Azoarcus sp. CIB: one gene and its partner. The protein of the gene in region 1 interacts with the protein of each later gene in a pairwise test. Links are inferred from orthologs where the notes say so. Each region holds a gene or a part of one and is shown in the gene's direction. Other genes may lie near its edges.

The links. Proteins that work in one complex are often made in the same cells at the same time.
Region 2: the proteins of hfq (region 1) and rho interact in binary tests that used the Escherichia coli proteins (3 or more experiments, as listed by UniProt). The link is inferred for Azoarcus sp. CIB from one-to-one orthologs.

Annotation. Positions count from the first base shown.
Region 1 is NZ_CP011072.1:809,724-812,708, forward strand. The notes cover bases 114-2,985. They hold hfq (RNA chaperone Hfq), read left to right. Parts: upstream 114-1,362; coding sequence 1,363-1,608; downstream 1,609-2,985. Other genes in these bases: der (ribosome biogenesis GTPase Der), read left to right, coding at 114-1,264; hflX (ribosome rescue GTPase HflX), read left to right, coding at 1,644-2,804; hflK (FtsH protease activity modulator HflK), read left to right, coding at 2,819-2,985. Also shown: more of der, read left to right, coding at 1-113. UniProt on the Escherichia coli protein: RNA chaperone that binds small regulatory RNA (sRNAs) and mRNAs to facilitate mRNA translational regulation in response to envelope stress, environmental stress and changes in metabolite concentrations.
Region 2 is NZ_CP011072.1:3,423,733-3,427,047, forward strand. Bases 1-2,878 are described here. They hold rho (transcription termination factor Rho), read left to right. Parts: upstream 1-748; coding sequence 749-2,008; downstream 2,009-2,878. Other genes in these bases: fdxA (ferredoxin FdxA), read right to left, coding at 1-10; trxA (thioredoxin TrxA), read left to right, coding at 285-611; AzCIB_RS15170 (3-hydroxybutyryl-CoA dehydrogenase), read right to left, coding at 2,101-2,878. In the rest of the region: more of AzCIB_RS15170, read right to left, coding at 2,879-2,952. UniProt on the Escherichia coli protein: Facilitates transcription termination by a mechanism that involves Rho binding to the nascent RNA, activation of Rho's RNA-dependent ATPase activity, and release of the mRNA from the DNA template.

The DNA of each region.
Region 1 (2,985 bases):
CACGCGCACGCGCGACGCCCTCGTCGCCGACCAGCCCGGCCTCACGCGCGACCGCCACTACGGCATCGGTCGCGTCGGCGACCGCGACTATCTGGTCGTCGATACCGCCGGCTTCGACCCGGTCGCCAAGACCGGCATCATGCACGAGATGGCCCGCCAGGCCGAACAGGCGATCGCCGAAGCCGACGTGCTGCTCTTCCTCGTCGACGGCCGCGCCGGCCTGACCCCGCACGACGAGCAGATTGCCACGCGCCTGCGGCGGGCCGGGCGCCCCGTGCATCTGGTCGTGAACAAGGCCGAAGGCATGGAGCGCAGCATCGTCGCTGCCGACTTCCATGCGCTCGGTCTCGGTGCGCCGCTACCCGTGTCGGCCGCCCACGGCGACGGCATCAAGCAAGTCATCGATCTGGTGCTCGCCGACTTCCCGCTCGACGAGGAGCCGGGCGAGGCCGAGGACCACGGGCCGCGCATCGCGATCGTCGGTCGCCCGAACGTCGGCAAGTCCACGCTCGTGAACAGCCTGATCGGCGAGGAGCGCGTCATCGCCTTCGACATGCCGGGCACCACGCGCGACGCCATCGCAATCCCGTTCGAGCGCGACGGCCGCAATTACACGCTGATCGACACCGCCGGCCTGCGCCGCCGCGGCAAGATCTTCGAGGCCATCGAGAAGTTCTCCGTCATCAAGACGCTGCAGGCGATCGAACAATGCAACGTCGTCGTGCTGGTGCTCGACGCGTCGCAGGATATCTCCGACCAGGACGCCCATATCGCCGGCTTCATCCTCGATTCGGGCCGTGCCCTGGTCGTCGCGGTGAACAAGTGGGACAGCATCGACGACTACCGCCGCGAACTGATCAAGCGCGATATCGCACACAAGCTGGGTTTCCTGTCCTTCGCGCGCTTCCACTACATCTCAGCGCTCAAGGGCGCGGGCGTGGCCGCGGTCATGAAGTCGGTCGATTCCGCCTATGCGGCCGCGATGGTGAACCTGTCGACCCCCCGCCTGACCCGGACCCTGCAGGCTGCGCTCACGAAGCAGGCGCCTCCGCGGCACGGCATTTCCCGTCCGAAGATGCGCTACGCGCACCAGGGCGGCAACAACCCGCCGATCGTCGTCATCCATGGCGCCGCGCTCGACCACGTCCCCGTGTCCTACGTGCGCTTTCTGGAACGTACGTTCATGGAGGCGTTCAAATTGCAGGGCACGCCGTTGCGGATACAATTCCGCACCTCGCACAATCCGTATATCGGAAAAGACTAGTTTCCAACTCCACACCGGGATTGATTGTTCGTGCAAATGTGGCAGTGCAACATGAAATCCTTTACATTCACAATAATACGCAGCCTCGAGGTTTGAAAATGAGCAACAAAGGGCAACTTCTACAAGACCCGTTCCTGAACACCCTTCGCAGGGAGCATGTCCCCGTGGCGATCTACCTGGTCAACGGCATCAAGCTGCAGGGCCAGATCGAATCCTTCGACCAGTACGTCGTGCTGCTGAAGAACACCGTCACTCAGATGGTGTACAAGCATGCGATCTCGACCGTCGTGCCCGCGCGTCCGGTCAACATCCAGCAACAGGACGCGGGTGACGGCAATAGCTGATTCCCGCCGGCGCCCCATGGACGCCAAGTTGCTCCATGTTTGAGCGCCCCGACGCCGGTGAGCGCGCGGTACTCGTCCAGCTCGACCTGAACCAGGGCGCGCTGGACGAGCGCCTTTCCGAACTCAAGCTGCTCGCGCTCAGTGCCGGCGCCAGCGTCGAGGCCGTCGTCGGCGGCCGGCGGGCGCGGCCCGATCCCGCGCTCTTCGCCGGGCGCGGCAAGGTCGACGAAATCGCCGAGACGCTGCGCGCCCACGAAGCCGATTTCGTCATCTTCAACCACGCGCTGTCGCCCGCGCAGCAGCGCAACCTCGAACGCACGCTGCAGTGTCGCGTCGTCGACCGCACGGCCCTGATCCTCGATATCTTCGCGCAGCGCGCGAGAAGCCACGAGGGCAAGCTGCAGGTCGAACTCGCGCAGCTCGACCATCTCTCGACGCGCCTCGTGCGCGGCTGGACCCACCTGGAGCGCCAAAAGGGCGGTATCGGCCTGCGCGGACCGGGCGAGACCCAGCTCGAGACCGACCGCCGCCTGCTCGGCAAGCGCGTCAAGGTGCTCAAGGAGCGCCTCGCCCAGATCGAGAAGCAGCGCCGTGTGCGTCGGCGCGGGCGCGAAGGGCGCAACGTGCTGTCGGTGTCGCTTGTCGGGTACACCAACGCAGGCAAGTCGACGCTGTTCAACGCGCTGACGAAGGCCGGCGCGTATGCTGCCGACCAGCTCTTCGCGACGCTGGACACGACCTCTCGTCGGCTCTACGTGGGCGAGGGTGGCAACGTCGTGCTATCCGACACCGTGGGCTTCATCCGCGACCTGCCGCACGCACTCGTCGCGGCTTTTCACGCGACGCTCGAGGAAACCGCGAACGCGGACCTGCTGCTGCACGTCGTAGACTCGGCGAGCGAGGACCGCGAGGCACAGATCGAGGCCGTGAACGGGGTTCTCGCCGAGATCGGTGCGGGCGCCGTGCCGCAGTTCATGGTCATGAACAAGGTCGACCTGACCCGCGCCGAGCCCGGGGTTCAGCGGGACGAGTATGGTAAGATCGTGCGCGTTTTTCTGAGTGCCAGGACTGGCGAAGGGCTTGGGCTGCTGCGCGAAGCCCTTGCCGAGGCAGCGCGTAGCGCAGTCACGGACGCGCCGGGCGATCCCGACGGGATTGCGCCGGATTTCACCGATAAAGACCCAATTCAAACGTGATTACAGGCGTTCTAATGTCTCTCAACGATCCACGCTGGGGTAACAACCAGGGGAATGGCGACGACAAGCGCGGCGACGACAGGAAGGGGGGCAATCAGGGGCCGCCCGACCTCGAGGACCTGTGGCGTGATTTCAACCAGCGGCTGTCGGGCATGCTCGGCGGCAAGCGCGGGCCGCGTGG
Region 2 (3,315 bases), 2.6 Mb from region 1 along the record:
CGTAGGCCATCGTCGTTAACTCCAGTTGGTCAAGTCGGCACGTACCGCCCGCGCGCGTCGGCTTCTTCGACAATATAGCCGAGACCCTCGCCGTTTTGACACAAGGACGGGCAAACCCCGATCGCACAGGCAGCGAAAAAGGGCGAAACGCTTGACGTGCGTGGCAGCTTGGCATAACTTTTCGGGACACTCCGAAGTGGCAGCCCTCTCCTGCCATTGTCCGCCAGGGCCGTACCGGCCCGACTCCCAATCCGAATGACAGCAAGACCTTGATGCGAGGAATCATGAGCGAGCATATCCATTACGTCACCGACGGCAACTTCGAGGCCGAGGTGCTTCAGGCACAAACCCCGGTGCTGGTCGATTACTGGGCCGAATGGTGCGGTCCGTGCAAGATGATCGCCCCGATCCTCGACGACATTGCCAAAGAATATGCAGGCAAGCTCAAGGTCGCCAAACTCAATATCGACGAGAACCAGGAAACGCCGGCAAAATTCGGCATCCGGGGCATCCCGACGCTGATGCTCTTCAAGGGCGGCAATGTCGAAGCGACCAAGGTTGGAGCTCTTTCGAAGTCACAACTGACGGCTTTCATTGACAGCAATCTCTGACCGGGGCTAAAGTCCCGGGCTGCTTGCGCGGCGCCACCGCTCCCGAAGCCGGCCTTCCGGCGCCGCAGCAAGACCTTTCCGCAGCACCCTCCCCTCCATTGGTTTCATCCACCTGCGCCCCGTCGCGCCCTCTCGCCATGCAATTATCGGAGCTCAAGTCTCTCCACGTCAGCCAGCTGCTGGAAATGGCCATCGAAAACGAAATCGATGGCGCCAACCGCTTGCGCAAGCAGGAACTGGTCTTCGCCCTGCTCAAGAACCGCGCAAAAAAAGGCGAGCCGATCTATGGTGATGGCGCACTCGAAGTCCTGCCCGATGGATTCGGTTTCCTGCGCTCACCCGACATCTCGTACCTGGCGGGGACTGACGACATCTACGTGTCACCGTCACAGATCCGCCGCTTCAACCTGCACACGGGTGACACCATCGAGGGCGAGATCCGTACCCCGAAGGATGGCGAGCGCTATTTCGCCTTGGTGAAACTCGACAAGATCAACGGCCAGGCCCCCGAAGCCTGCAAACACAAGATCCTGTTCGAGAACCTCACCCCTCTGCACCCGAACGAGTGCCTCAAGCTCGAGCGTGACATCCGTGGCGAGGAGAACATCACCAGCCGCATCATCGACATGATCGCGCCGATCGGCAAGGGGCAGCGCGGTCTGCTGGTAGCGCCGCCGAAAAGCGGCAAGACCGTGATGCTGCAGCACATTGCCCACGCCATCGCGGCCAACCACCCGGACGTCGCCCTCATTGTCCTTCTGATCGACGAGCGTCCTGAAGAAGTCACCGAAATGCAGCGCTCGGTCAAGGGCGAAGTGGTGGCATCCACCTTCGACGAACCCGCTTCGCGCCATGTGCAGGTCGCCGAGATGGTCATTGAAAAGGCCAAGCGGCTCACCGAACACAAGAAGGATGTCGTAATCCTGCTCGATTCGCTCACGCGCCTCGCGCGGGCCTACAACACCGTGGTGCCGGCCTCCGGCAAGGTGCTGACCGGCGGTGTCGACGCCAACGCCCTGCAGAAGCCCAAGCGCTTCTTCGGCGCAGCGCGGAATATCGAGGAAGGTGGCTCACTGACCATCATCGCGACAGCACTGATCGACACCGGAAGCCGGATGGACGAGGTGATCTATGAGGAATTCAAGGGCACCGGCAACATGGAATTGCATCTCGATCGCCGCATGGCCGAGAAGCGCGTGTATCCGGCCATCAACGTCAACCGCTCCGGGACCCGCCGCGAGGAGCTGCTCATGAAGGCGGACGTGCTGCAGAAAGTTTGGGTATTGCGCAAGCTGCTGTACGGCATGGATGACATCGATGCGATGGAATTCCTGATGGACAAGGTCAAGGCGACCAAAAGCAACGCGGAGTTCTTCGACGCGATGCGCCGCGGCTGATCCGGACGGCCAGCATGAAAAAAAACGCCACCTTATCGGTGGCGTTTTTGTTTTCCCGACCGCGGCGCAAGGCCACGAGGGGCGCAACGCGTTTACTTGTAGTCGTAGAAGCCCTTGCCGGACTTGCGGCCGAGATAGCCGGCCTCGACCATCTCGACGAGCAGCGGCGCAGGGCGGTACTTCGAGTCTTTGAATCCTTCGAACAGGACCTGCATCACCGCCAGCTCCACGTCGAGCCCGATCATGTCGGCCAGGGCCAGCGGCCCGATCGGGTGATTGCATCCGAGCTTCATCGCCTCGTCGATCTCCGCAGCCGTGGCAAGACCTTCACCCAGCACAAAGATCGCCTCGTTGATCATCGGGCACAGCAGGCGATTGACGACGAACCCCGGGCTGTTGCGCACTTTGACGGGGGTCTTGCCGATCGCCTTCGCTACCGTCTCGACAGCCGCATAGGTCGTGTCGGACGTCTGCAGGCCGCGAATCAGTTCGACCAGCGCCATCATGGGCACCGGATTGAAGAAATGCATGCCGATGACCTTGTCGGCGCGCTTGGTCGAGGCAGCGAGCTTGGTGATGGGGATCGACGAGGTATTCGACGCCAGCACCGCATCGGCTTTCACCGCCGCATCGAGCTGCGCAAAGATCTTCAGCTTCAGCTCGAGATTTTCGGTCGCAGCCTCGATCACCAGATCGCAATCCGCAAGCGCCCCGACGTCGCTGGCCGTCGCGATACGCGCAAGGGCTTCCGCTTTCTGCACCTCGGTCATCTTCTCCTTCTTGATCAGACGATCGAGGCTCGCGGCCAGCGTGGCCAGACCGCGTTGCACGGCTGCCTCGGCGACATCCATCATCACCACCTCGAACCCGGCTACCGCAAATGCCTGCGTGATGCCATTACCCATCGTGCCGGCGCCTACGACGCCGATCTTCTTTAGACTCATCGATCCCGCTCCCTTGGTAAGTAACACTCCGGTCCATCGCGGCCGGCACCATACTGATGCGTATGGGACTATAGCGTAATGTCGGGGTGCGGGCCAGCAGGGTCTGTCCGCGGCCGCGCCCCGGCTACGCAAGGATGCACCCCTTGCGACGGTCCGGCTTCGGAAAATGGATGGAGGGACAAAAAAAATGGGAGCCCGTAGGCTCCCATTTCATTTGTTGGCGGAGTGGACGGGGCTCGAACCCGCGACCCCCGGCGTGACAGGCCGGTATTCTAACCAACTGAACTACCACTCCGCGCTGACCAGTTGCCGACTTTACTTGCCGACTGCAATTCGTCTGCTCGACGCCTTGCTTGATCTGGC